Zobellia alginiliquefaciens: one gene and its partner. The protein of the gene in region 1 interacts with the protein of each later gene in a pairwise test. Links are inferred from orthologs where the notes say so. Each region holds a gene or a part of one and is shown on either strand. Other genes may lie near its edges.

The links.
Region 2: the proteins of P0077_RS19100 (region 1) and P0077_RS16020 interact in binary tests that used the Escherichia coli proteins (3 or more experiments, as listed by UniProt). The link is inferred for Zobellia alginiliquefaciens from one-to-one orthologs.

Annotation. Positions count from the first base shown.
Region 1 is NZ_CP119758.1:4,617,079-4,632,227, forward strand. What follows is about bases 11,157-13,950. They hold P0077_RS19100 (uracil-DNA glycosylase), read right to left. Parts: upstream 12,990-13,950; coding sequence 12,324-12,989; downstream 11,157-12,323. Other genes in these bases: P0077_RS19090 (substrate-binding domain-containing protein), read left to right, coding at 11,157-11,704; P0077_RS19095 (response regulator), read right to left, coding at 11,706-12,134; P0077_RS19105 (DUF3124 domain-containing protein), read left to right, coding at 13,149-13,661; P0077_RS19110 (endonuclease MutS2), read left to right, coding at 13,740-13,950. Also shown: P0077_RS19035 (type III polyketide synthase), read right to left, coding at 1-89; P0077_RS19040 (methyltransferase domain-containing protein), read right to left, coding at 94-810; P0077_RS19045 (NAD(P)/FAD-dependent oxidoreductase), read right to left, coding at 807-1,934; P0077_RS19050 (YiaD family glycine zipper/OmpA-like lipoprotein), read right to left, coding at 2,021-2,716; P0077_RS19055 (lipocalin family protein), read right to left, coding at 2,728-3,210; P0077_RS19060 (alpha-ketoacid dehydrogenase subunit alpha/beta), read right to left, coding at 3,353-5,329; P0077_RS19065 (isopenicillin N synthase family dioxygenase), read left to right, coding at 5,459-6,409; P0077_RS19070 (translation initiation factor), read left to right, coding at 6,412-6,741; P0077_RS19075 (DUF1835 domain-containing protein), read left to right, coding at 6,862-7,794; P0077_RS19080 (nucleoside phosphorylase), read left to right, coding at 7,799-8,671; ppk1 (polyphosphate kinase 1), read left to right, coding at 8,728-10,785; more of P0077_RS19090, read left to right, coding at 10,859-11,156; more of P0077_RS19110, read left to right, coding at 13,951-15,149. UniProt on the Escherichia coli protein: Excises uracil residues from the DNA which can arise as a result of misincorporation of dUMP residues by DNA polymerase or due to deamination of cytosine.
Region 2 is NZ_CP119758.1:3,878,531-3,893,745, reverse strand. The notes cover bases 12,321-15,180. They hold P0077_RS16020 (nucleoside-diphosphate kinase), read left to right. Parts: upstream 12,321-13,470; coding sequence 13,471-13,890; downstream 13,891-15,180. Other genes in these bases: recF (DNA replication/repair protein RecF), read right to left, coding at 14,685-15,180; P0077_RS16010 (hypothetical protein), read right to left, coding at 14,248-14,664; P0077_RS16015 (DciA family protein), read right to left, coding at 13,950-14,246; P0077_RS16025 (alkaline phosphatase D family protein), read left to right, coding at 12,373-13,422. In the rest of the region: P0077_RS16085 (ParA family protein), read left to right, coding at 149-922; P0077_RS16080 (ParB/RepB/Spo0J family partition protein), read left to right, coding at 922-1,824; P0077_RS16075 (DUF5683 domain-containing protein), read left to right, coding at 1,817-2,455; dapB (4-hydroxy-tetrahydrodipicolinate reductase), read left to right, coding at 2,512-3,213; lepB (signal peptidase I), read left to right, coding at 3,320-5,020; P0077_RS16060 (molybdopterin molybdotransferase MoeA), read left to right, coding at 4,993-6,243; P0077_RS16055 (DUF3810 domain-containing protein), read right to left, coding at 6,275-7,342; P0077_RS16050 (aminoacyl-histidine dipeptidase), read left to right, coding at 7,477-8,937; P0077_RS16045 (DUF805 domain-containing protein), read right to left, coding at 8,993-9,349; P0077_RS16040 (peptidylprolyl isomerase), read right to left, coding at 9,575-10,687; gliding motility-associated peptidyl-prolyl isomerase GldI, read right to left, coding at 10,736-11,281; P0077_RS16030 (DHH family phosphoesterase), read right to left, coding at 11,278-12,294; more of recF, read right to left, coding at 15,181-15,215. UniProt on the Escherichia coli protein: Major role in the synthesis of nucleoside triphosphates other than ATP. The ATP gamma phosphate is transferred to the NDP beta phosphate via a ping-pong mechanism, using a phosphorylated active-site intermediate.

The DNA of each region.
Region 1 (15,149 bases):
CACAAGTTCACAAACGGCAAAATTTCATTCGTCGGTTTGCAATAGGCTGGTAATTGCTTCACCGTTTTTATGATTCGAACTTCATTCATATACTTAAATCGGGAGTTTTTGTTCGGCAACCCATATGTATCTAAAAGCCCATTTCCATTGAATCGTATGCTTCATATCCGGTAGTTTATCAGAAAAACCTGTTAAGTCCTCTTTGCTAAATCCACTTTTTATGGAAATAAGGCCATCTTTTTTGGCAATATCGGTTCGTATAAAAATAGTACTAAAGAGTTTAAAAAGATGATAAGCCATGGTGCTTCTGTGTAAATCGTTAATAATAAATCCGATTCGGCTCAAATTCGAAAATTGATTCAAGAATTGCGGAATCTGCTCATTCCGGAAATGGTGCATTGTAAGAGTACATAGAAGGATATCGCACTTTAACTTGTCTGGAGTTAGTTGTAAAATATCTTGTTTCCAGTACTGGATTTCAGGATAATTTTGTGAATCTTCACGTGCTATCTCCAAACTTTTTTCGTTTAGGTCAACGCCTATACAGGAAACGCTAATGTTTTGCTTCCGTGCCCATAAAACTACTGCCCTAAGCATACTTCCGTTGCCACACCCCATATCTAAAATCGTATATGATTTGTGATTTTTACCAGAAATAAGTCGACTTATCGCTTGAATGGTGAGATGGTTCCCGTTCAAAAAACGATTGGAACGATCAATATCCAACAATACCTGTTTAAGATGCGTTTCATCCAATGACAAGTCGTCCATTAATTCGGGTTCGGTACTTCGTATTGAAAAATCGCTCATTCGTTTATAGGTTTCCCGTGGGTATTTTTAATCAGTTGTTTTAAAAGCCATGGTTGTCTTGCAACGAGTGAAATTCCGAAGGCGGACCAACTAGGGTGAAGCAACAGAGACTGCAATTGTCTGCCAAACCACAAGCGCCTTTTAAAGGTACGATTCCATTTTTTTATGTACCCCTGCTCCATATCTTTTCGGTTCATTTTATCTCCAGATAAAAAAGCATCTATATATTCCGAGGCTATTTTAGCGCTATGAATGGCCATCGCCATACCGTTTCCACAAAGAGGGTGAATTAAACCAGCTGTGTCTCCGCACATAATGACGTGGTCTTTTATAGGAGCCTTAGCTTCAAAAGACACTTGCGCTATGGTCAAAGGGGAATCAAATAATGGTTCTGCGCGGGAGAGAAAATCTTTTAGAATTGGATTTTCTTGAACTACATTCCTGTGAAATCGTTCAACGTCTTTTTCCTTTTGAAAACTTTGATAGGACGCTAGATAACAAAAATTAACCGCTCCCGATTCCGTTTTTGATAGTCCACCATACCCCCCTTTAAAATTATGGAGACCTACTTCACGGTCTGGAAAGTCTGCCAAGCGGTAATGACTCTTTACAGCCAGCCAAGACGATTTCTCCTTGATAAAACTACGGTTCAACTGCTTGTCTAGCACACTTCGCTTGCCATAAGCACCAATGACTATGCTTGAAGTATACTTTCGATTATCGATTGTAACTACCTTAAAAACAGTATTTTTATATTCAATAGAATTTACACTGTCAAAAATAAAGTCCACTCCTGATTCCACCGCTTTCTCATACAGCAGATAATCAAAGGCATACCGACTAATGCCTGTTCCTCCAAGCGGTAATTCAGTCTTTAGACCACTTCCCTTAACCGTCGAAAACCGTAGCGTAGTGATTGGGACAGCTCCAGACTTGTCTAAGTTTACTCCTAATTTTTTTAAATATGGGAGCACTTCATTGGATACATATTCGCCACAAACTTTATGGTGCGGGTATGTGTTTTTTTCAAAGACCAAAACCCTATGCCCAGTCTTTGATAAATGGATAGCCGCCGTTAAGCCTGCCAATCCACCTCCTACAATGATAACCTCATATTGCTCCACTAAGGAAAGATAGTCAATTTGGACAAAAAAAATACCGACAAAAAATGCCGGTATTTTTTTAAAATTATTGATTTATAAAAAGAGAATTATCCTTTTACTTGTTGCTTTGCTTCTTGCTTTAATGCTTCACTGGCTACAATTGCCAATTCTACCCTTCTGTTTTTAGCTTTACCTTCCGTAGTAGTATTATCACCTACAGGCTGAGATTCGCCGTACCATCTTGTCTCCAATCGGCTTTTGTCAATGCCTTGAGAAATTAAATAGTCAGTTACAGAAGTAGCTCTTTGTTTTGATAAGTTCATATTATACTCATCAGGTCCAGCACTATCCGTATGACCTTCTACAAGTACATTAGATTTTGGATAATCTTTTAAGATTTGAGCCATACTATTCAATGTGGTTTGAGAAGTACCTTTTACATCGGATTTATTAGTATCAAAATAAACACCTGCATCTTCGTTAAACGTAACATTGATACCTTCACCAACCCTACTTACTTCTGCACCCGGAATCTCTTCCTCAATACGCTCTGCCTGACGATCCATGCGATCTCCGATATATCCACCAGCGACACCGCCAATAGCGGCACCAAGGATTGCACCTAATACCGTATTATTACCACTTCCAACATTGTTTCCGATTACACCACCAATAGCAGCACCGCTACCAGCACCTATTACGGCACCTTTTTGTTTGTTATTGGCATTTTGCACCGTTTTACAACCTACAACCATGGTCATGGCCATGATGATATATATTGATTTTAAAGCTATTTTTTTCATGTGACTCTATTTTATTGTTTTGAAAATTTATAAACGACCGAAACTGGACTGCCATCCACATTTACATCTGATTTTAATGTCATCTGAGATGGAGATAAGGATACAATCTCTAAACGATACCCGGTTCTACCGTAAATATCTTTTTTCTTTTCGTCAATATATTTGAACTGCAGCTTGTCATTGCCATTCTCATTCTCTAGAACTGACCATCTAATATTTCTAACCCCACCAGGGCAAACACTGTTAGATGTAGGTATAGTGTAACTGCCGGTACTATTATTTTCTAGGAAATACCAGGTACTACCTTCAAAGCAAAAACCATTGGCATCGTTAAAAAGCATGGATTTAAAGGAACCACCATTGCTCTCATATCCTACATTTTCCAAAACCCAGTTACCATTAATGGTTTTGCGTTCTTCACGCACATTTTTTGAAAGAGAACATGATGAGACTACAACTGCTAGAGCCAACATCAATACGCTATTTTTGATCATAATTTTGAATTAAAGTTTGCATAGATACGGTTTAGTTGGCGTCAAAGTTGCCAAGAGACCGTTAAACAATTATTAATATAACAAAGGTGCCATTTTGTTAAAATGTAAACCGGTGTGAAAGAACAAGATGTTTGCTCAATTACTAATAAGCAAGAAGTTCCTTAAGTGCAAAAATGAATCTTTCTTTAGGTAAATAATTATTTTCTAACTTTTTTGAAAAAGGAATTGGCGTTTCCATACTAGCTACACGTTTAACAGGTCCGTCTAAATATTGGAATCTATTTTCCATGACCAAGGCAGAAATATCACTGGCAATACCCCCGAACATACTGTCCTCTTGAAGAATGATAAGTTTCCCCGTTTTTTCTACCGATTTATAAACGGACGCTATATCCAAAGGAGCCAATGTGCGCAAGTCAATAAGGTCTGCTGAAATATCCGGATGTTTCTCTAACGTGTCCAAAGCCCAATGCACTCCTGCTCCATAAGAAACAATAGTTATATCCTGCCCTTCCTTCAATAAAGCCGCTTTCCCGAAAGGAAGTGTATAATAATCGGCAGGTATATTTTGGTAAACAATGCGGTACAAAGCTTTGTGCTCAAAGAACAGAACCGGATTTGGATCATTGATGGCAGTAGCCAGTAACCCCTTCGCATCATACGGAAAAGCAGGGTAGGCTACTTTGAGCCCTGGGGTTTTGGTGAACCACGCTTCATTGGTTTGGGAATGAAAAGGGCCTGCGCCCACATCGCCCCCGCAGGGCATGCGAATTACAACATCTGCTTTTTCGTTCCAACGGTAATGAGATTTAGCAAGGTAGTTGACTACGGGATTGAACCCGCTACTCACAAAATCCGCAAACTGCATTTCCACCACGGCTTTCATTCCTTTGATCGACAATCCCATAGCGGTCGAAACAATCCCCGATTCACAGATAGGTGTATTTCGCACGCGCTCCTTTCCGAAAGCATCCATAAACCCTTCCGTAATTTTGAAAACTCCACCGTAATCCGCTATATCCTGCCCCATGATTACCAGATCGGGATGTTTTTCCATGGATTGCCGTAATCCTTTTGAGATAGCATCTACCAACCTAATATGTTCAACAACACTTCCTGGTTGAATCTCAATATATTCAAAAGGTGCGTATACATCCAAAATCTCTTGATCCATATTCGGTTCAACTTCAGGTTCGTCAAAGGCCCATTTTAAATTATAATTAATTTCCTCTTCAATTTCAGCCCTAAGGGCTTCAATCTTTTCTACGGATATCATATTAGCTTCTAGAAGTTGTTTTTCATAATTAGAAATAGGGTCCTTCTCCGCCCATTCGGCCATCAGTTCATCTGGAACATATTTAGTACCGCTTGCTTCCTCATGACCACGCATTCGAAACGTTTGAAATTCAATTAAAACCGGACGTGGATTTTCCCGTAAATCTTCAGCAATCTCCTTCACCTTGGTGTATACCCCTATGATATCGTTACCATAAATCGTATACGATTCAATTCCATACCCCAAACCTCTATCCGCTAGATTCTCACAGTTATACTGTTCTTTTGTTGGCGTAGAGAGGCCATATCCGTTGTTTTCAATACAAAAAATAACAGGCAGGTCCCATACGGATGCAATGTTTAAAGCCTCATGAAAATCCCCTTCACTAGTACCACCTTCTCCTGTAAAAACAGCGGTAACCGCATTTCTATTTTGAAGTTTTTCGGCTAAAGCAATACCGTCGGCCACACCTAATTGTGGACCAAGGTGACTGATCATTCCTATAATTTTATATTCTTTAGTGCCGAAGTGAAAACTACGGTCCCTACCTTTTGTAAAACCGTTCATTTTACCTTGCCATTGAGAAAATAATCGGTTTAAAGGAATACCACGTGTAGTAAATACTCCTAAATTCCGATGCATGGGCAAAATATACTCATCATCGTTCAAAGCGTTCGTCACCCCTACAGAAATAGCCTCTTGACCAATACCACTAAACCATTTGGAGATTTTTCCCTGACGTAAAAGAATCAACATCTTTTCTTCAATCATCCTAGGACGTAGAAGGTCTTTATAGAGTTTTAGTGAAACAGTTTCGTCTATATTCTTTTTATCGTTTTGCATAAAGTTTCGGGGATGTGTTTCCAATTCGGTAGATAAAAGTAGCAAAAATACCACATCCGACGCCGTCTTTGTTACATATTAAAGTTGAGTAGATTTTACTAACTTTGATAAAATTTATAAAGCAACGTCATGAGTGCAATACCTAGTGTAGATTTACAAGATTTTGTTTCGGATAATAGCGAGAGAAAAGAGAAATTCATAAAAGAAATTGGTTCCGCTTTTGAGAATATTGGCTTTGTAGCCTTAAGCGGTCATTTTCTATCGGATGATTTAGTAAAAAGTCTTTATGATGAAATAAAGAAATTTTTTGACCTTCCCCAAGATGTGAAAGATTCTTATGAAATAGAAGGAATAGGTGGTCAACGCGGATATACATCCTTTGGAAAGGAACACGCAAAAGGTAAAAAAGAAGGTGATCTAAAGGAATTCTGGCATTTTGGGCAATATGTACAAGACAACCCTAAATTGGAAGCGGAGTATCCGGATAACGTTATGGTGGACGAGTTACCGACCTTCAATGCGGTTGGCAAAGAAACTTACCAGATGCTGGAGAAAACGGCCAAGTATGTGCTGCGGGCCTTGGCACTTCATCTTAATTTAGAAGAAACTTATTTTGATGATTATATAAAGAACGGTAATTCTATATTACGCCCTATTCATTACCCTCCTATTACCTCTGAACCTAAAAATGCGGTGCGTGCAGCTGCACATGGTGATATTAACCTTATAACCTTATTAATGGGAGCTCACGGTCGCGGACTGCAAGTAAAAAACCATGAAGGCGAATGGGTAGATGCTATTGCACGGCCTGATCAGTTAATGATCAATGTGGGCGATATGCTTTCTAGGCTTACCAATAACAAATTAAAGTCTACTATTCATCAAGTTGTGAATCCGCCTAAGGAACTATGGGGAACTTCTCGTTATTCTATTCCTTTCTTTATGCATCCCATAAGCGAAATGCCCCTTAATTGTTTAGAGAACTGCGAAGATGACGCCCATCCAAAGCAATTTGAAGACATTACAGCTGGCGAGTTCCTGCATGAGCGTTTGATTGAGTTAGGACTTATAAAAGGATAAATATGGATTTGCAAGACCAATTAAAGAACCTTTTTCCGGACCACGAACCCGAAGAAACAGAAACTCCTGCAGAGGAGAAAAGTGATATTTGGTTACAGGACGACCCTATTATTTGTAAATACGAAAAGCGAAAAGGGAAACCTATTACCATTTTAGAAGGTTATAACGGTGCGGAAAGTGATTTTAAAAAATTGGCAAAAGAGCTTAAGACTAAATTAAGCGTAGGTGGTAGTTTTAAAAATGGTCAAATCATTATTCAGGGCGATTATAGAGATAAAATTATGACTTTATTGAAAGAAAAAGGTTTTGCAGTGAAGCGAGTTGGAGGGTAAACCCTTTAAAAACAGCACTTAACGAAGCTTGCTTGAAGACTTCTTAATTCTGTTAATTATTTTTGCTTTTTTTTTAATTAATAGTACTTTTATTCACTTGAACCTTATAATACACCCTACATGAGTTCCCTTTTGCACATCACTAACGGAGATAGCTTTACGGATAGATTAAAATCACTAAAAATAAAGGGTGACATTATCACGTGGCGTGAAATGTTATGCGAAGGAAAAACCCTCACTAATGTGGGGAGTGAATCTTTTTGGAAAGCCCGTTTTGAATTTTTAAATAAAAATTACAAGGTATCAAAATCATGGTTTATTGAAAAAACCTTAAAAGAATACCGATCCCTTTGTAATCATAAACAACAAGATGAGATCGTACTCTGGTTTGAGTACGATCTTTTTTGTCAGGTAAATATGATAGCTGTACTAAGTTGGCTAAAAACCAACCGCAAGTATGCACAAGTTTCTTTGGTCTGTAGCGGTAAGGAAGACAGTACGGATAAAATGTACAGTCTGAACGATCTAAACGATGACCAGCTACAGGAATTATATAAGAATAAAGTAGAGCTGACGCAAGATGATATTGAGTATGCGGACTATGTTTGGCAATTGTATTGCAGTGACAACCCAATACGTTTAGAAAATTTATCGGATTTTGGCGAATTCCAGTTTAACTATTTAGGAGATGCGGTTCGTACGCATTTACATCGTTTTCCAAGTATTAAGAACGGACTTAATCAAATGGAAAATGACATCTTAAGACTTGCGCTAGACAAAAAGCCCACCTCAAAAGGAGCGTTTGTTACTGAAATCCTTCAGAATCAAGGTTTATTAGGATTTTCGGATACGCAATACGACCGTGCCTTAGGAAGGCTGAAACCTTTGTTTTCTTCTTTTAACCCCGTTAGACTTACTAGAAAAGGAAAAGAGATTTTAGAAAACAAAACAAGCTACTATTCCTGTATTCAAGATAACAATGTATACCTAGGTGGTGCTTTAAAGTATAATTTCCTTTATAATACCGAAGCTAACAGAATCCTAAAGCTGTAACTGCATGCAATTAAGCGCCTCTGAGCTTATCCTAAATGCCGATAAGAGCATTTATCATTTAAATTTATTACCCGAAGACATTGCGGAAACTATAATTACGGTCGGTGACCCTGATCGTGTAGCTACGGTTTCCAAGTTCTTTGATTCCATAGAGGTAAAAAAAGGAAAAAGAGAGTTTTATACCCATACGGGAACACTCAATGGGAAACGTATTTCGGTGGTTTCTACTGGAATTGGAACGGATAATATCGACATAGTTTTTAACGAACTTGACGCATTGGTCAATATTGATTTTGATACAAGAACGGTAAAACCAAATAAGACCGTATTGGACATTGTAAGGATTGGCACATCCGGATCTATTAGGTCAGATATCCCAATCGACTCCTTTTTAATGAGCGAATACGCAATGGGTTTTGATGGCCTTTTACACTTCTACGATAGTGAGGCCGTCCAAGAATTGGATGTATCTGATGCTTTTGTAAATCATACAAATTGGTCACCTCATAAGTCAGTGCCATATGTGGTTAAATATGATGAAAGTCTGGGCAAAAAGCTATTTTCAAATCGTATACGATTGGGGGCAACTGTTACCAATATAGGCTTTTACGGACCGCAAAGTAGAGTTTTAAGGCTTAATCTCAGGGATGCTGATCTTCAAGAGAAATTAGCGTCTTTTGACTATAAAAATGTAAAGGTTACCAACCTAGAAATGGAGACTTCGGGCATTTATGGGCTTTCCAAATTGTTAGGTCACCGTGCAGTTTCCATGAACTGTATTTTAGCAAATAGAGCCAACGGAGAGTTTAGTGAAAACCCTACCCAATCCGTTGAAGAACTGATTCAATATACCTTAGAAAAGCTTACAACTCCATAAATCAGTTAACACTAATTTTAGGTTCAACTGTGTATGATTGGTTATTTTTGTAAGCTATGGACAGAAAATTGTATAAACACCGAGATGTAAATTGGTTGTCTTTTAATGAAAGAGTACTATTGGAAGCTGCCAATCCCAGCACTCCTCTTTTGGAACGGCTAAAATTCTTAGCCATTTTCTCATCAAATCTTGATGAATTCTTTCAAGTGCGTGTTTCACAACTTCGACAATTAAAATCCGTTGACAAATCCCTTCGAAAGAAACTGGTTTTACGCTCAAACAAAACCTTGAAAAAAATTCTGGGTATTGTAGATGAACAACAACAGCGGTTTGGCAGCATCATGGAAGAAATCTTCGATGAACTCGCTAAGGAGCATATTCGCTTTTTGACGGATGAAGGACTAAATCCTGACCAAAAACAGTTTCTAGACACCTTTTTCAAGGGTGTTTCAGAAAATTGTAATGTATTTAAAGCGGAAGAGAAACCAAAACTGGAGGATGGTGGACTCTATTTTTTCGTAGCTCAGACCAATGGTGAATGTTATTTTGTAAGTATACCTTCTAATACCCACGAGCGCTTTGTTAAGCTTCCTGGCGACGACCATTCTTTTATGTTTTTGGACGATGTGGTAAAATTGAATCTGGATAAACTTTTACCAGTAGGAACAATTGAGGCCAGTTATTCTTTAAAGCTCTCCAGAGACGCTGAACTTTATTTGGAAGATGATTTTGGGGACACGCCGTTAGCGGATCAAATTTACGATGCTTTAGATCAGAGAAAATCAGGACAACCCACACGGCTGCTGTACGATGTTAAAATGCCTGAGGCGTTTCTAACAATTATCAGGGAAGTCTTGGATATCGGCGTAATTGACCTTTTTCCAGGGGGGAGATATCATAACCTTTCGGATTTTTTCAGCTTAAAAAACCCTACGGATAATCCTAATTTAGTCTATAAGCCACAACAGCCGCTACCGCATCCTGTGTTGTCTCAAACCCAAGATATTTTCTCATCCATAAAAGAGAAAGATCAATTGGTGCATTTTCCGTATCAAAGTTTTGATGTGGTGGAACAGTTTATTGCTGCAGCCGCTAAAGATGATCAGGTGCTACATATTAAAATCACCTTATACCGTATCGCAAAATCTTCGGTGTTAACAGACGCGCTACTTCTGGTGCTTAAAAAGGGAAAAAAAGTAACTATTTTTGTAGAAGCAAAAGCGCGCTTTGACGAAAAGAACAATATTGAATGGGGTAAGGTGTTCCAAGATAATGGAGCTCAGGTTTACTTTAGCGTTCCTAATATTAAGGTGCATTCCAAAATTGCCTTAGTGGAACGAATAGAAAACGATTCTATTCAAAAATATGCTTACATAGGTACTGGAAACTTTAACGCCACCACTTCAAGAATTTATTGCGACCATGGACTCTTTACAGCTCACAATCAAATAACTGACGATTTATATCAGGTTTTTTCAACTTTAAAACGCCGTTTGATTATCCCCAAAGTAAAACGCCTGCTTGTTTCGCCTTTCAATACCAGAAATGTATTCTTAAAATCCATTGAAACCGAAATAAAAAATAGTAAAGCTGGCCTTCCTGCAAAGATTACCGCAAAAATGAATAGCCTGGAAGATCAAACCATGATAGATGCGCTATATCGTGCTAGTGAAGCAGGTGTACAAGTCCGTCTAATTGTTCGCGGGTTTTGCTGTTTAATTGCTAAACCCATTGAGGAATTGCCGCCGGGCAGTTCTCCCATTATTATAACTAGTATTGTAGACCGTTATTTAGAGCATGGCCGTATCTATTTGTTTCACGATAATGGAGACGAAAAAATGTATATTGGCTCTGCGGATTGGATGACACGAAATCTAGACCGAAGGATTGAGGTGCTCACCCCTGTTTTGGATACCGATGTTTTTAGTGAATTAAAAGATATTCTAGAGCTTCAGTTAAACGATACGGCAAAGGCCCGTGTGCAGGATGCAAAGGATAGCAATACACTGGTGTCACCAGAAGAAGGAAATCCCATCCGTTCTCAATATGCTATTTATGAGTATCTGAAGCAAAAACGCAATGCTAATTACAGAGCAGTTTCGGTAGACAAATAGAAGGATTGTTTATGATACTTCTCCTCCAATGGATTTTTCTTAATTTTACAACATTAAGTAGCACAGCATACATATGAAAAAAGTAAGAATTATAGGCGTTCCAGAACATTTTAACCTTCCGTGGCATATGGCCATAGAAGAAGGCGCTTTTGAAGAAAGAGGTATTGATTTAGAATGGACGGAGGTTCCGGAAGGGACGGGGAAAATGTGCCAAATGCTTCAGGACAATGAAACAGATCTGGCCATAATTCTAACTGAAGGTCTCGTAAAGAGTATAACGGAGGGCAACCCATCTAAAATTGTTCAAGAATATATTTCTACGCCGTTACAATGGGGAATACATGTAGGTGCCAAAAGCGAATACCAATCCATAGCCGACCTTAAAGGAACCAAAGCTGCAATTAGCCGGATGGGCAGCGGAAGCCATCTAATGGCTTTTGTAAACGCGCAAAATGAAGGATGGTCTACAGAAACGCTGCAATTTGAAATCATAAATAATCTTCAGGGAGCAGTTACCGCTTTAACAGAAGGTACAGCCGATTATTTCATGTGGGAACACTTCACAACAAAACCTTTGGTGGACAAAGTTGTTTTTAGAAGGTTGGGCGACTGCCCTACTCCTTGGCCTTGTTTTGTAGTTGCAGCTACTCAAAAATTCATTAATGAAGAAGAAAGTATCTTACGACATATTTTAGAGGTCATTAACAACTATACTTCTGAATTTAAACAAATACCAAGTATAGGTCGCAGTCTAGCCAACAGATACGAACAGCAATTGGAGGATATTCAGGAGTGGTTAAGAATAACGCAATGGAGCCAGAAGCAACTTCCAGAAGCTACACTAACAAAAGTTCAAGACACCTTAAGGGAATTAAATCTAATTGATAAACCTATTTCCCTATCAAAGATCTTAAATTAACTTAAATAACGACTAGATTGAAATGACTTTGAATCAAATGCCTAAAAGTATCGTCAGATAAAGGTTTTTGAGAGAAATCATCAATAAACTTATTGCTTTTCGCTCTATCCTTATCCTCTTGATTATCACTTGTAGTTACTAGAACTATGGTGATTTGATCCTTCAATTCTTTTGGAACAGATTCTTCATATGATTTCATGAACTCCCATCCGTCCATAATCGGCATTTTTAAATCAAGCATTACCATGCATGGCAATTCTAATTTTACCTCGCCATCACCCAAAATAAAGTCAAGGCCCTCTTTACCATTTAGCGCTGTATTAACTTCTAAACCCAAATCTAATTTATTAATAAAAACTGAATGTAAGATGTTGTTTATTTCATCATCATCAATAAGTAATATTGAATTTAATTGCTCTAAATTTTTCATGGTTTCTTTGTTGGTTAGTGCTGCGTCTAGTGTTTAGATAAAAAATCTTATTTAAAATTAAATAAATAACCTAAAACGTAAGGTATTTATTGTTAATTTGTCAGGTATTTTATCATAATCGCAAAATATTAGCTTAAAAGCTAAAAGAAACCTTTGGTAATATGTTATATCTGCTTAAAAATTATTGATTCACCAAGTAATTTGCTCTAACCCCTTTCTCTTAAGGATTTCATTAACCTGACTAAAGTGATGATTTTCAAACCAGTAACCACGATTAGCACTTAATGGAGAAGGATGTCCAGAGGTTAGAATATGATGTTTTTTCCCATCAATAAGCTTTGCTTTCTTTTTTGCAAACCCTCCCCATAGTAAAAAAACAAGGCCTTCTCTTTCTTCTGATAACTTCCTGATTACGGTATCCGTAAAAATTTCCCATCCTTTTTTCTGGTGGCTTCCTGCTTCGTGTGCACGTACGGTTAATGTAGCGTTCAAAAGTAAAACACCTTGTTCCGCCCAACGCTCTAGATTTCCGCTTACGGGATAAGGTATTCCTAAGTCGGTTTCAATCTCTTTAAAAATATTTTGCAAAGAAGGTGGGTGCGGTATACCGTCCTTTACGGAAAAACAGAGTCCGTTTGCCTGATTTGGCCCATGGTAGGGGTCCTGACCAATAATCACCACTTTTGTTTTATTAAACGGACTATGGTCAAAAGCGGCAAAAATGTCTTTACCCTTGGGGTAGCAAATGTGTTCTTCGTATTCCTTTTTTACAAAATGAGTCAATTCTTTAAAGTAGGGTTTTTCAAATTCTTCGGAAAGTGGCCCTAACCAACTGTTATGTATTTGTACTGTCATTTATTATTATCATTTTTGTAACGCAAGGGTAATTGCCTAAAAACTGGTATTAGTCAAAGAAAAACCTTCTTTAAGGGAACCGGTTCTTGTATCAATTTCAAAATTACCTAAAATATATAGTGCATTGGCTAAGAAAGGTCTGCTTTAAATATTTACAAAATGAAAAAGTGTGTTTTATCCCTATTGATGGTGTCGTTACTTTTTAGCTGCATTCCTGAAGAAAAAGAAATAAGCTCTGTAAATCCTGAAAATTGGGCAAAGCGAAAGGTTTCAATTTCGGCCAAAGACTCGCTGGAATACGGCAAGACCTATCTTTCCATATATTCTCAAATTTATAGTATATCCGAGCACAAGACCCATAATTTAACGGCGATGGCCAGTTTACGGAATACAAGTGATAAAGACACCATCTATTTAACAAAGGCCGAATACTTTGATACCCATGGAAAATCGGTTAGAACATATTTTGACCACCCCATCTATTTAGCCCCCATGGAAACCACCGAAATTATTATTGATGAAGTTGATATTGAAGGCGGTACCGGTTCTAATTTTTTAATAGAATGGAAAGTGCCTAAAGGGTGTCCGGAACCTTTATTTGAAGGCGTAATGAATTCCACTATGTCTCAACAAGGACTGTCGTTTACCACGGTAGGTAGACGTATTGAGTAATGTTTGTCTTTCTTGGTGTCGCAACCCGTTTCACATTTCACTATCAATGCCTACCTTTGCCGTCGCAATTAAATAAGAATGGCAAATATTCACGCTAAGACCGTACAAGACCTAGAATTCCCTACTGTTTTAGAGCAAGTCTCTGCACGCTGCTCAACGGAAATGGGGAAAGAAAGCGCATTGGAAATCGTTCCGATATCCGATAAGGAGTCCGTTGTTGAAATTTTAGGGCAAACGGCGGAGTATTTATCCTCTTTTGAGAATGAAAACCGAATTCCTCCTCATGGTTTTGACACTATAAACAAAGAGCTTCAACTTCTTAGAATAGAAAATACGACTTTAGAAGTCTCTAGTTTTAAAAAAATCGGGACCATCTGCACAACGGTGGCCTCACATAAAAAATTCCTTAAAAAATTCAAGGAGTATTACCCCCTACTCTTTGAGGTTTCAGCCAGAGTTGAGCTGAATACGGATATTCCTAAGGAAATTGAGGTAGTCATTGACCGCTTTGGAGAGGTGAAAGACAGGGCATCCAACAAGCTTTTCGACATTCGCCGTCAGATGAATCAGGTGAAAGGTAAAATTGGCCAAAGTTTTGCTTCAGCATTAAATACCTATCACGGTTCTGATTATTTAGACGATATACGGGAGTCTGTTGTGGAAAACCGCAGGGTTTTGGCGGTGAAGGCCATGTACCGACGTAAAGTGAAAGGAACCGTCATGGGCACCTCCAAAACGGGGAGCATCGTTTATATAGAACCTGAAGCTACTTTAAAATATAGCCGGGAGCTGAATAATCTGGAATATGACGAGAAAGAAGAAATTCAGCGTATACTAAACGAGCTTACGAACCAAATAAGGCCATTTGCATGGCTATTGGCGGAATATCAGGACTATCTAACACATATTGATATTACTGCCGCAAAAGCTGCATATGCCCGTGATACGAATTCCTTGTTGCCTAAAATCAATGATGAAAAGCGACTCTATTTACGTGATGCTTTTCACCCTTTACTGTATTTGAGCAATAAATTACAAGGAGCAAAAACGTATCCGCAAACCATAGAATTACATGCCGAAAACCGGATAATTGTAATCAGTGGACCAAATGCAGGTGGAAAAAGTATAACTTTAAAGACCATTGGCCTACTTCAAGTAATGCTTCAATCAGGGCTTCTAATTCCCGTTCATGAAAGGAGTTCTGTTTGTTTGTTTGATAAAATACTTACTGATATTGGGGATAATCAATCCATAGAAAATCATCTGAGCACATATAGCTACCGGTTAAAGAACATGAAGAATTTTTTACGGATTTGTGATGACGATACCCTTTTTCTAATTGATGAATTTGGTACCGGTAGTGACCCGGAATTAGGTGGCGCTCTAGCGGAAGCTTTCTTAGAAGTGTTTTACGAACGTGGTGCGTATGGTGTAATTACAACGCACTATGCCAACTTAAAAGCATTGGCGGACGAATTGCCACATACC
Region 2 (15,215 bases), 750 kb from region 1 along the record:
TCCGTTTAGAAACATTATATTTCAAAAAAAGACACTTTCAGTTAACGAACTTTAACGCAAAAGGCCACACTTATTCACTTTGTGTTAACAAAATGGTTTCAATAGCATTGTAAATAATCGTATTTTTACCCCCTAACTCAGACTGATAATGGGCAAGATTATTGCTATTGCGAATCAAAAGGGAGGAGTGGGCAAAACCACTACAACAGTTAATTTGGCAGCTTCTTTAGGTGTTTTGGAGAAGAAAGTATTGCTAATAGATGCGGATCCACAGGCCAATGCTACTTCAGGTTTAGGCATTGATGTAGAAAGTGTTGAATATGGTACGTATCAACTTCTTGAGCATACTAAAAATGCCAAGGAAGCGATTATTAGCACTGACTCCCCCAACTTAGACTTAATTCCTGCACACATTGACCTGGTAGCCATTGAAATTGAATTGGTGGACAAGGATCAACGGGAATATATGATGAAGAAAGCAATATCTGACCTTAGGGACAGCTATGATTATATTTTAATTGATTGCGCACCTTCTTTGGGTCTACTTACTTTGAACGCCCTTACTGCGGCAGACTCGGTAATTATACCAATACAATGTGAATACTTTGCTTTGGAAGGCCTTGGAAAACTACTGAACACCATTAAAAGTGTTCAGAAAATACACAACGCCAACCTAGATATTGAAGGCATGTTATTGACCATGTACGATTCTCGTTTAAGACTTTCAAACCAAGTAGTAGAAGAAGTACGCAAGCACTTTGTAGATATGGTTTTCGATACTATAATTCAGCGTAACGTAAGGTTAAGCGAGGCACCTAGTTATGGGGAAAGCATTATAAAGTATGATGCAAGCAGCAAAGGCGCTACTAATTACTTGAACCTGGCCCATGAAGTCGTCAAGAAAAACAAAGAGATAGCTTAATGGCGAAAGCAACAAAAAAACAAGCACTAGGCCGCGGACTCTCCGCTTTATTAAAAGACCCTGAAAACGACATTCAATCTGCTGCAGACAAGAATGCGGACAAAGTGGTCGGAAATATTGTAGAGCTGGATATTGAGTCTATTGAAATGAACCCTTTTCAGCCGCGTTCTAATTTCAATGATGAGGCGCTTCAGGAATTGGCCACTTCAATTAGTCAATTAGGTGTTATACAACCTATAACGGTTCGTAAATTAGATTTCAATAAATATCAACTGGTTTCTGGTGAACGAAGATGCCGTGCTTCCAAACTGGCAGGTCTCACCACTATACCAGCATATATACGTATTGCGGATGATCAAGAATCATTGGAAATGGCCTTGGTGGAGAATATCCAACGCCAAGACCTAGATCCAATTGAAATTGCGCTGTCTTACCAAAGGTTGCTTGATGAAATTCAACTTACCCAAGAAAAACTTAGTGATCGTGTAGGTAAAAAACGCTCTACCATTACCAATTACCTGCGTCTCTTACGTCTAGACCCTATTATCCAAACAGGTATTAGAGATGGCTTTTTAAGCATGGGACATGGTCGTGCACTGGTAAATATTGAAAAGAAGAGTGACCAGATAGATCTATACGAAAAAATTATAGGCCAGAATCTTTCTGTACGTGATACGGAACGTGCCGTAAAAGCTTATCATGAAGGTAGTTCCCCTGAAAAACCTGCAAAAAAGGCTCCAAAAACCCCGGAATTTGCAAAGGGAAATATTAAACCCTTTACCGACCATCTTTCGGTAAAAGTAGATATTTCCGCTACAGAAAAAGGGAATGGAAAAATAACTATTCCGTTTCATTCTCAGGAAGAGTTCAAACGAATAAAAAAATTGATCCTAGGTGAGTAAATCCCTCCTAACCCTTGTTTTCATTACTCTTTTTACATTAACTGCTACTGCACAGGAAGAAACAGCTAAAGGTAAAGAGGTAGATTCACTCCAAACTGATTTAGCGGAAGAGGGAATTATAGTAGTGGATACGCTGAAAAAGAAAAAGGTTAGAATCAACCCGCTTGCCCCAAGCAAAGCGGCTTTTTATTCTGCTGTTTTACCTGGTTTAGGTCAGATTTACAATAAGCGGTATTGGAAAGTGCCAATAGTTTATGGAGCAATTGGTGCCGCTGTGTATGGGTATACTTGGAATAACAATAATTATCAACGTGTACGAACGGCTTTTAAAAGAAGAAGGGCCGGTTTTACCGATGATGAATTCTATGACCCTAACAATACCGGAAGTGGGCCGCTTTTAGGTTTAGACGATTTACAGAGTCAACAAGAACGTTTTCAAAATGATCGAGATTTGTTGTTACTTGTATCCATTGCATTATATGCTTTAAATATTGTAGATGCCAATGTAGATGCACATTTAAAACAATTCAATATTGATGACGATTTAAGCTTTGATATGGAACCGTTTCTAGATTTGGACCCCATAACCAACAACCCTAGTTACGGGATGGCCCTGATTATAAAATTTTAAACACAAATAACTGATTTTAAGGAGACTAAATTCAGTTGTCAAAATAATTACATACCTTGAAAATAGCACTATTCGGATACGGAAAAATGGGTAAGATGATTGAGAAAATCGCCCAAAGCAGAAACCACACTATTGTTGCAAAGATTGATGTTGATGCGGTTGATATTGATTTCTCCGAAATGGATGTCGCTATTGATTTTAGCATGCCAAGTGCCGCATTTGGCAACCTTACCAAATGTTTTGAACACGGCGTACCCGTGATTTCGGGAACAACAGGTTGGTTAGATAAATATGATGAAGCCGTCGCCTTGTGCAAGGAAAACAAAGGAGCCTTTATTTATGCATCCAATTTCAGCTTGGGGGTTAACGTATTTTTTGAACTTAACGAATATTTGGCCAAAATGATGAAAACCTTAGACCAGTACAAGGTATCTATGGAAGAAATTCATCATACCCAGAAGTTAGACGAACCCAGCGGTACGGCTATTACTTTAGCGGAAGGCATAATCAAAAACACGGATTATAAAGCTTGGAAACTTGAAAATGCGCCTGCGGGGGAAATTCCGATCGTATCAAAAAGAATTGGCACAACGCCTGGTACGCATAGCATTGATTATAGTAGCGAGGTTGATTCTATAGAAATTAAGCATACCGCCCATAACAGAGAAGGATTTGCCCTTGGCGCTGTTATTGCAGCTGAATGGATTGTAGGAAAAACTGGTGTTTTCACTATGAAAGATGTGTTAAACCTTGGTTAACGGATATAATAATTGAACAAGAATTAGGCTTATTTGCAATAGAAGCACTAGATTTCAATGCTTTAAGAATTTAAATAGGAGCATTTTTACAATATAAAATACACAAATGGACGCAACACAGTGGTTACTTTTTATTCTGATTATTCAGATAATCCATTTTGCAGGAACCTGGAAACTTTACGTAAAAGCAGGTAGAAAAGCTTGGGAAGCTGCTATTCCCGTATACAATGCTATAGTCTTAATGCAAATTATCAATCGCCCAAAATGGTGGACGATACTTTTGTTTATTCCAATTATCAATCTATTAATGTTTCCGATTATATGGATTGAAACCATACGCAGCTTTGGACGTAACAGCACTGCAGATACATGGTTGGTAATACTTACTTTAGGCTTTTACATCTATTATGTAAACTATGCTTTGGATGTCAAATATATTGAAGACCGAAGCCTTCAACCAAGAACGGCGACAGGAGAATGGGTAAGCTCAATAGCCTTTGCAGTTATCGCCGCAACCCTTGTTCATACCTATTTTATTCAACCTTACGTAATTCCGACACCTTCGTTGGAACGAACACTGCGTGTTGGTGATTTGTTGTTTGTTAGCAAGTTTCATTACGGAGCCAGAACCCCCATGACTACCATTGCAGCTCCAATGGTACATGACACACTGCCCCTTGTTCATACCAAATCATATCTATCAAAACCACAGCTTCCGTATTTCAGGCTTCCAGGTTTTACCAAAGTAGACCGGAATGACATTGTTGTTTTCAGCTGGCCTGCGGATACGGTGCGTCAGTTTTTCAAAAGAGAAAAAGGAGTTATAAAACCTATTGACAAAAAATCGAATTACGTAAAACGTTGCGTAGGTATTCCAGGGGATTCATTGGCTGTTAAAGATGGCTATGTTTATATCAACGGGAAACAATTGGAACTTTCGGATAGGGCTAAATTACAATTTGATTACGCCTTGTATTCCAGCAAAGGAGTTTCTTCCACCATGCTAGAAAAAGTGGATGCTACAGGATGGAATAGAAAGTATATCATCAATTCACTGAACCAACAGCAACTGAACAGTATCCAAAAATATGTAAAAGGCTACAGGCAACGAAATGATGGTAAGTTAGAAGTCTATACAAATGAAGGCGGTATTCCTATTTCTGTAGCCCGCAAAAATTCCATTTCCCTAGCCGAAGAAACAGGTCTTGAGCGTATTGCCCCCTTAACGGATGAAATGGTGGCGGAACTTAAAAAAGAGCCTTCCTTGGATTCTATCGTAAGGATAGTAGAGAAAAAAGGCGTTCCCGGAGGTAACATATTCCCTCAGAACCCAGATTACCCATGGAATTACGACCAGATGGGCACCATTTATATTCCAGAAAAAGGAGCCACAGTACCGCTAAATCTAAAGGTATTACCGCTCTACAAAAAAATTATAAGAGAATATGAAGGCAACACCATTAGTGTATCTGGTAACCAAATAAAAATTAATGGGGAAGTAGCGGACTCATACACCTTTAAACAAGATTATTATTGGATGATGGGTGACAACAGGGACCACTCAGAAGACAGTAGAGCTTGGGGTTACGTACCGGAAAACCACATTGTTGGTACCCCTATTTTTATTTGGCTAAGTGTTGATAATTTCAATGAAGGTATTTTTAACTGGAAACCAAGATGGGATCGTATTTTTACCACGGTAAACGGAAACGGCGAGCCGGTTTCTTATTTTAAATATTTCCTGATAGCCTTGGTTGCTTACTTTGTAGGAAGCTGGTTATGGAACAAGAAGAAAGCCAAGGGATAATTAAGAATCCCACTTCTAAAAATACATTCAAAATGATTGCCTTTGAAAATGCTTTTAATCAGGTAGTACAACATACTCTGGACCTTGGGAATGAAACGGTTGCACTTTTAAACAGTACCGGAAGAATTCTAAGCGAAGACATCAAAGCTGATAGGGATTTCCCGCCGTTCAATCGTTCCACTAAAGATGGCATCGTCATAGCTTTTTCAGCAATCGAAAAAGGAATTACACGTTTCAAAATTGAAGGTGTCCTTAGTGCAGGTATGCCCCAGCAATCGCTATCAACAGAAACCAATTGCCTTGAAATCATGACAGGTGCCGTCCTTCCAAAACAGGCCGATACTATAGTTATGTATGAGGAAACGGAAATTGAGGATGGTTGGGCAACCCTCAAGAATATCCCTAAGAAAGGTCAGAATATTCATGGCCAAGGCAGTGAGGAGCAAAAAGGCGCGATTCTCTTAAAAAAAGGAACAGAAATCACAGCTGCCGCTATAGGCGTACTTGCTTCGGTCGGAAAAAAAGATGTACTGGTAAAAAAGCTTCCTAAAATCTGTGTCGTCTCTACCGGAAACGAACTTGTAGAAATACACGAAACTCCACTACCTCATCAGATTAGGAAATCCAATTCCCTTTCATTGGCAGCTGCACTGGAAAAAGTAAAAATAATACCCACCCTCCTACATATAGCCGATGACAAAAAGACTATAGAAACAGAGCTTGAGAAGGCTTTTTCCAAATATGACGTTGTAATGCTCAGCGGTGGTGTCTCCAAAGGTAAGTTTGATTTTATCCCGGATGCTTTAGCTAATCTTGGTATAGAGAAAATATTTCACCGGGTTGCCCAACGTCCTGGTAAACCTTTCTGGTTCGGAATTCAGAAGGAGAAGCAAAAAGTAGTATTCTCCTTTCCCGGCAATCCTGTTTCCACATTTGCCAATTATCATGTTTACTTTTTACCTTGGTTAAAAAAATCGCTAGGCTTGGAAGTGGAAAAAGAGAGCGTTATTTTAGATGAAGCCATACAACCCCACCCTTCTTTAACCCTTTTCATACAGGTTACCACGCAATGGAAAGAAGGGAAGCTATTAGCAAAAACAATTAAGGGTAACGGGTCGGGAGATTTGGTAAGCTTGGCTCTCGCCGATGGATTTATCCGAGTTCCTCAAGGAGGTGAAGAAATAGCTCAGAATACGGTTTTTGATTTTATTGTGGCCTCCTAATTGTTTATTTCAAATTACTCCTATCTATTTCTTAAATTGGATATTTTTCGTGATACCCAACCATTAATTCTACGATTTTGCTATAACTTTTAATACCATCTTTTTGCTGATTTGCTTTTAAAAAGGTATTAAAGATAGATTTAAAAATAGGTTCAAAAGGATTTATGTACTCCATATTATGCTCATAAAGTTCCCGGTAATTCTCCTGCACTCCAAGATTAACTTTCGCATACAACTCATCAAATTTAGCCTTGTCCGAACGCCGTATCGCACTTAAACAATGACTTAGCGCGTAAGCTGAAGCCGAATATTGAAAATAGCGGTCCTTATTTTTTACGGTTACCAAATACCCAATAAAATTGGTTTCATTCTCTTTAGAGTATCCTACTTGATGTCCAACCTCATGCCCACTTACCACGGGAAACCGAAATACTGGAGTTAGTGCATTTACCTGCGCTTCGTTCGTGAACGGATTTAAGTATCCTCCAATTCCCATATAACTGGCCAATGAACTGAACATTGATTTTTTTAGACTACGATGTTTATATTTTAGCAGGGGCACCTCACCCTCTAATTGCTTGTATCCTTGTTCCGTCTTATCAAAAATTTCATTACCGGTATAGGGTACTTGCACTCTCTTGGTGCTATCCGAGGTCAATTCAAATTGAAGTCGGTTTGTTTTGACAACTAATTTCTCCGCAAGGTCTACCACCTCTTCCGTAGTAACGCTATCCCGGATGGCAAAGTTCTCAGCAATTGGTTTTCTATAATAATTCAATCCCCAAACCAGATTGAAAGTCAAATAAAACACGGACAGGACAACCACTATATTTCGCAAAAATTCAAGAGGTCGTTTTTTAATTTTCAATCGGTTCACATACACATACCTAATACCGAGAACAATGAGTAGTACGTAAATAATTTCACCAACCGAAAAAGGAACCCATCCAAAGAGAATTCTAAAAAACTGACTAATTACCGGGTAGATACCATTACTATAATATGTTTCTACAATTTCCGGGTTACCACCAAGCCAAGCCACTATTAGAATTTGTGGAAGTAGACTTAATGCAATACCATTTCTTAATTTGTTTTTCAATACGCAGCTTTTACTTGAAACAGGCCTACCCAATTAAATGATTTCTCAATTATATAAGGATATAAAGCCAAAATTAACCAAATATCATCCATACCAATTTTTGACTCCGTATTTTTGCAAAAATATAACATCACATGAACGAAGCTATAAGAGAATTACAACCCAAGGAGGTCTGGAATAAATTTGCAGATTTGAATGCCGTACCACGTCCGTCCAAAAAAGAGGAACGTGTTATAGAATTCATGTTAAACTTTGGGAAGTCACTCAATCTTGAAACTTTTAAAGACCATGTGGGCAATGTCATCATAAGAAAGCCCGCAAGTAAAGGTATGGAAGATAGAATTACCGTAACCTTACAGTCGCATTTAGATATGGTACATCAAAAAAACAATGACACTGTTTTTGATTTTGAGAACCAGGGGATTGAGATGTTCATACAAGAAGATTGGGTAAAGGCAAAAGGCACCACCCTTGGTGCGGATAATGGTATGGGAGTGGCGGCTATTATGGCCTTGCTACAAAGTTCTGAGATTACGCATCCAGCTATAGAGGCACTTTTTACTATTGATGAAGAAACCGGAATGACCGGTGCTATGGGACTAGAAGGAGGCGTTCTTAAAGGCGATATTTTATTAAACCTGGATACCGAGGAAGATGACGAATTAGATATAGGTTGTGCCGGCGGTATAGATATTACTGCCACCAGAAGTTATAATGAAAAAACAGCACCTCGTGCAACCACTGCTTATGAAATAAAAGTAAACGGCCTAAAAGGAGGTCACAGCGGCATTGAAATACATAAAGGTCTTGGTAATGCCAACAAGATAATGAACAGGATTCTATATACCGTTTCCAACTCATTTATGCTACGTATTTCTGAAATAGATGGAGGTAGTCTAAGAAATGCTATCCCAAGAGAAAGCGTAGCTAAGATCGTAATACTAAAAACTCAAAGTGATGCTTTTGAGAGTTCCGTAAAAGAACTAACTCAAACCATTCAAAAAGAATTGAGTGTTATTGAACCTAACCTACAAGTGACCCTTGAAACGACAAAATTACCAAAAACAGTGATGGGGCTTGGAGCTCAAGAACGTTTGCTGCAAGGTGTTTATGCCGCACATAACGGGGTTTATGCAATGAGCGCCGCAATACCGGATTTGGTAGAAACGTCTAACAACGTTGCTAGGGTTTTGGTAAAAAATGGAAAGGCCAAAATAGGATGCCTTACCCGTTCTTCCGTTGATTCCGCAAAAATGGATTTAGGTAATGCTTTAAAATCTACATTTGAATTAGCTCGTTTTGATGTTGAATTTAGTGGCACCTACCCTGGGTGGACACCAAATGCAGATTCTAAAATTCTTAAAGTTGCAGAAGAGAAGTACATTACTCTTTTTGGAGAAAAGCCAAAAGTAGCGGCATGCCATGCTGGGTTGGAATGTGGGATTTTAGGTCAAAACTATCCTGAAATGGATATGATAAGTTTTGGTCCTACAATTTTAGGAGCGCACTCACCAGATGAACGCGTGAGTATTTCCTCGGTACAGAAATTCTGGAAATTCCTTTTAAACATCCTAGAAGATATTCCTAAAAAATAATTTAAAAAAAAGGGTTTGCTGTTATAGCAAACCCTTTTTTTTTATTGTTATAAGACTATACTTTCTGTAAGCTAGCTTGTTCTTCACTTTTTGGGTTTGGACCATATTGGTTGTCTCCTTCCTCACTATCCGTACATGCCAAAATAAGATTGTAAATAGGTACAAGTATGAACCATCCGCTTTTACCAACATCATGCATTCTTCGTACACCCACGGCAATACCGGGAATTAATACCCCTAATGAGTAAATAAGCGATAAAAATAGAAGTGCTGGCACATCTATTACTACAGCTACAATTTGTAAACCGTAAGAAATTAAGATGTTGAACAAAAAGAACATCCAATATTCTTTTCTTCTGGCGCGGCCTTCAAATCCGGCATAGTTTTGCAATACTTTTAAGTACCAATTCATAGTTTAAGATTTAGGGTTAACTATTAATGAATGATATAAACGGACAGCATTACATTGTATTATGAATTATTAGATGAACTGCACAAAAAGAGAAAAAAACTCGGTGAACACTAAAAAATAGACTGATCAACCAAGTCTATTGCTATTTTAAACATGCCAAAAATCTTAAATATCCGCATAAAAAAACCCGCAACTTGCGGGTTTTGAATTGTATGTTCTTCTTTATTACTCGGCTATTCCGGTAATTTCAAGATCAAAAACCAAATCTGCACTAGGAGGTATCGGCCCTGTTCCTTGTGGTCCATATCCTAAATGAGAAGGAATAAAGATTCTTACTTTATCTCCAACCTTCATATTTAAAAGACCTTCTTTAAAACCGGCTATTAAACCCGCATCAGGACTATATTCCATGGGTATTGGCTCGTAACCTCCACCTTGCTTTCTTCTTGCATCAAATTTATTATACTTAGTAGCAACATCTTCATAGTTGCTATCAAATAAAGTTCCGTCTTCCAAGAAACCTGCATAATACACAAGTACTTGACTACCTATAGATGGCTTTTCTCCTTCACCTTCTTTTAGTGTTAGTATTTTCAGTCCGCTTGGTAACTCCTTGGCCTCTTGTTTTTGTCCCTCAAGACTAGCTTTAAAGTCGGTTTTCATTTTCTCAAAGGCAGCAATCTTCGCTTCTTCTTCCGCAAAATAATCGCTCATTACCTGAACGGCATCAAACTTTTTAGCTGTTTTTCCATTACGAACGATCTCAACAGTATTCATTACTACATCCACTACCGGTCTATCTTTGGTCATCGGGTCTTGAGAAACCTCTGTAGTAGCTATAGAATCAACTACATCCAAACCTTCAACTACATGACCGAAAACTGTGTGTCTTCCATTTAAAAATGGAGTTTCCTTATGCGTAATAAAAAATTGACTACCATTGGTTTTAGCACCTGAATTTGCCATAGACAAAATTCCTTTTTTATCATGCACCAAAGAGTCATTAAACTCATCTTTAAACTTGTAGCCTGGATTACCACGTCCCGTACCCGTTGGATCCCCTCCTTGAATCATAAAATCCTTAATGACCCTGTGAAAAATAAGTCCGTCATAATATTTCTTCCCTTTTAAGCTATCCGTAACAAATGGGCTATCGCCTTCCGCTAAGGAAATAAAGTTAGCCACCGTAACTGGTGTTTTCTCGTATTCTAATTTAATAATAATATCACCTTTGCTAGTATGGATATCAGCAAATACGCCATCACCTAATTCGGCATATTGACTTTTACAACTAGACAACAAAACCACTAGGGTCAATAAGTAATAGATTTTTTTCATCTTTAAATCCTTTGTTTTTATTTTACTTTTATTGTTTACTGGTAAGCGTTATTCAATTAACTCGTTTTCTTTTTCGATTTTAAAAATAGATAATGTAACCTTAAAGGGTACATTAATACCTATCCTATCATTATCTCCATGATATCCATATCCTAAAGATGAAGGAAACAAAAAAGTAGCTGTTTCCCCTTCTTTTAACATCTTTACACTATTTCTTAAACCTGGGAATAAATCTTGCTTGTCTACTTTATATGTTAACGTACCTATATCATCCGCACTGTAAATAGTATCGTTCCTTAGGCTAACAATATTGTAAGTCATCACCACTAAATCATCTGGCTGTGGGGTATAATTTGCATCTTCGTTCTTTTCGTCATAGTAAAACCATGACCCACTAGCGGAATGTGTATATTCATGCAAAGTATCATTGGCCATTACCTCTTGCATTAACTTTTCTTCTTTTGCCAAAAGTTCTTTACTCCGCTTAACGGATTGCTTAAAAAAACTGCCTGACTTAACTTCAACAGGTCTTCTAGCCTCTGGACCTCCACAGCCCACAAGTGCCATTAAAAAAATAAGACTTAAGATTCTCATGCCTGTAATTGATCTTTATAATTTTCTAAAAGTGACTCAAAATAAACCGCTGTTTCCTCTAGTGACCTATCACTTTTACCACCAGCGGCATTGTTGTGTCCACCGCCATTAAAATAGGTCCTAGCAAATTCATTTACGTTGAAATCCCCTATAGACCTAAAGGATATTTTTATTATTCCTTCTTCTTTATTTTCTATAAAAATAACAGCAAAGATAATACCTTCAAGAGTAAGTCCGTAATTGACAAAACCTTCCGTATCTCCTTTTTGATACTTATAGGTATCGAGTTCATCTTGACTTAACGTTATATAGGTCGTTCTGTACTGATCATGAATAACCATGTTCTTTAGGGCACACCCTAAAAGGTGTAACCTTCCTGGGGTATTCGTATCATAAACACGGTGATGTATCTGCGTGTTCTCGGCACCCCTATCTATTAAATCGGCAATAATACGGTGCGTTCTACCGGTAGTAGACCTAAATTTAAACGAGCCTGTATCCGTCATAATACCCGTATACAGACAATTTGCTATATCTGCCGTTATTTTATCCACATCACCCAAAAACTCAATGAAATTATACACCATTTCACAAGTAGAACTCATTGAAACATCTGAGTACATTATCTTTGCATAATCCGACGGTGCCTGATGATGGTCTATCATTATAAACGGAACTGTCAAATCCTCCAAAACAGCCTGCATTTGACCTATTCTTCCCAAATGATTGAAATCTAACGTAAAAACTACCGTTGCTTCGGCTATCTTCTCCTTAGCTTGACTGTTATGTTTTTCGAAATTCAATATATTCTCGTTGCCGGGCATCCATTTTAAAAACTTAGGATAATCATTGGGCGCGACAATAACGGCCTCTTGCCCCCTATCAAGAAGGTAATGACATAGCGCTAAAGTTGAACCAATGGCATCACCATCAGGGTTTTTATGTGGTACGATTACGATTTTTTGCGGTTGGGAAAGTAGTTGCTTTACCGCTTCTATAGACTCCAAATTCATGCGTGCAAAGATACAATTTAATAACGTAGTCTTTTACGACAATGTTTTATTTTTACCGCATCAATTTAAAACCAAAATATGCTCAATAAGTATTTGGCCTTTTGTTTCGTTTGTTTAATCGCTGCTTGTAAGACCAAGGAACAAACCACACAGACCATTAAAAATGAAATAACGGCCCCAACATTTACAACAGACTTTACATTAGCCTTTGGTTCTTGTAACAAACAAAACGAAACCAATTCGCTCTGGGACGATATTCTAAAATCCCAACCGGATGTTTGGGTTTGGGGCGGTGACAATATCTATGCCGATACCGGCAACATGAAGCGGCTAAGAAATATGTACGCACAACAAAATGCAATTGAAGGTTATAAAAAACTAAAGAACCAAGTACCTGTAATTGGTACGTGGGACGATCATGATTATGGCCTGAACGACGGCGGTGTAGAATTTGATAAAAAGAAGGAGAGCCAACAAGAGTTTTTAGATTTTATGGGGGTAGATAAAAATGACCCTAGGAGAAAACAAGAAGGCGTGTACGCTTCTCACACTTACAACACTCCCAACGGAAGCATTAAAGTATTAGTTTTGGACACCCGGTACTTTAGAACGGCCTTGACACCCGATATAGGTAGTACTAAACGCACCAAGCCCAACGAATACGGAGAAGGTACCGTTTTAGGTGAAACCCAATGGAATTGGCTAGCAACGGAACTAAACAGTTCAAAAGCAGATTTTAATATTTTGATCAGTAGTATTCAAATACTATCCAATGAACATGGTTTTGAAACTTGGGGCAACTTTCCGCATGAAGTAGATAGACTTGAAAAACTGATACTTGATTCTAATGCAGAAGGTGTAATTCTTTTATCAGGTGACCGACATATCTCCGAATTCTCAAAAACCGAGATATCAGGATTAACATATCCTATAATTGATTTTACAAGCAGCGGATTAACACATACCTATACCAAATTCAGTGGCGAACCTAATCCTTTTAGGGTTGGAGAAGTAGTTTCAACCAAAAGCTTTGGACTAATTAAATTCAATTTTAAAACTAAAGAGACGCAAATGCAAATGATGGGTAATGATTTAAAAGTTCTAGGAGAGTTACATCAAACCTATTAAAACTTGCCGATTGTTGAATAAAGCGTATTTTTGCAAAAAATTTTTACAATGACAACGAACAGAACATTTACGATGATCAAACCGGATGCGGTTGAAAACGGCCACATTGGTGCCATTCTGGAAAAAATAACTTCCGCAGGTTTCAAAATCGTAGCCATGAAGTATACACAATTGAGCACAAGAGATGCACAAGAGTTCTACGCCGTTCACAGTGAGCGTCCATTTTACGGAGAATTGGTAGAGTTTATGAGCCGTGGTCCTATTGTTGCCGCTATTTTAGAAAAAGACAATGCAGTTGAAGATTTTCGCGCATTGATCGGGGCTACAAACCCAGCTGAAGCAGCAGAAGGTACTATTAGAAAATTATTTGCTTCCAATATTGCAGAAAATGCGGTTCACGGATCAGATAGTGATGAAAATGCAGCTATAGAAGGTTCTTTCCACTTTGCTGGAAGAGAAATTTTCTAAGAATATTATAACTTTTATATAAAGCCTGTAGGTTTCTAGTTCCTGAAATCTACAGGCTTTTATCTTAATACCAGTTTTGTAACAAGCTCCTTACCCAAATCTTCATTGAGCATTCTAATAATTTTTGATTTGCCAAGACTCAGCTCCTCTCTAAGTACGGAAGACGATAACGCTACAAAAAGCGTATCTCCCCTAAGTTCAATATCCGTGGTGTAGTTATTTACACCGTTCCCCATTAGATTACGCCAGGCTTCCCGCGCATCTACCTTATCCATTCCTTTTTGCAGCCTATTCTCCTTGATGAATTCATTCAAGGCTTGACTCATATTCAAGTTCTCATTTCTTCTCTTTGCCATTTTATTGAATTGAAATAGGTTCAAATCTTTTGTAATCATACCGAATACCTTCTGCATTCTTTACCGAAAACGAAGTATCGTCCAGCTCAATTAGTTGCTCTGACCATTCACTAAGCTCAGTCTTATAGTCTATAGAAAAAGATTGTTCTTTTTGGGTGATCACAAATGCCTCGGCATCATCAGATGTTTCATACGTGCCGTTTAGCCTTGGTTGCATCTTTTTTCGGAAACCTTCCTCTCCATCTATGGAAATATAATCAACACTGGTATTTACGTTGTATTCTTTAACATTTCCATCGGGCAAAGTTACTTTTGTAATTTCCCAGTAGCCACCCAACTTACTTAAATCTTCCTTTGAAATACCCGAAGAACATCCCAAAACCAGGCCTACAAATCCTATTAAAACATATTTATTCATCCTTCTCAAAAATCTAGTCCTTATAATTTGAACAGTTTATACGTTTGATGGATCTGTTTTACAACCTCTTCCGTACGTTCCGCATGTGTATCACTAATGAAAATCTGTCCAAAATTCTCATTGTTCACCAAAGCTACAATATGTGACACTCGATGTTCGTCTAATTTATCAAAAATATCATCCAGTAATAAAATAGGTGTTGTTTTAGATCGGGCCTTTATAAACTGAAATTGGGCAAATTTTAGGGCGATCAAAAATGATTTCTGTTGCCCTTGGCTCCCAAATTTTTTTATAGGATGTCCCGAAATTTCAAACCCCAAATCATCTTTATGTATCCCAACCGATGTATACTGCAAGGCTTTATCCTTTTCAACGGACTTTTCCAAAAGACTCAATAAGTCTTCATTTAGCAATTTACTTTCATAACGCAATGCAACTTCTTCATGCCCTCCAGAAATGGCAATATATTGTTCTTTAAAAATAGGAATGAAATCCTCTAGAAAAGCAACGCGCTTATCAAAAATCTTGGTCCCATAATCATTCAATTGCTC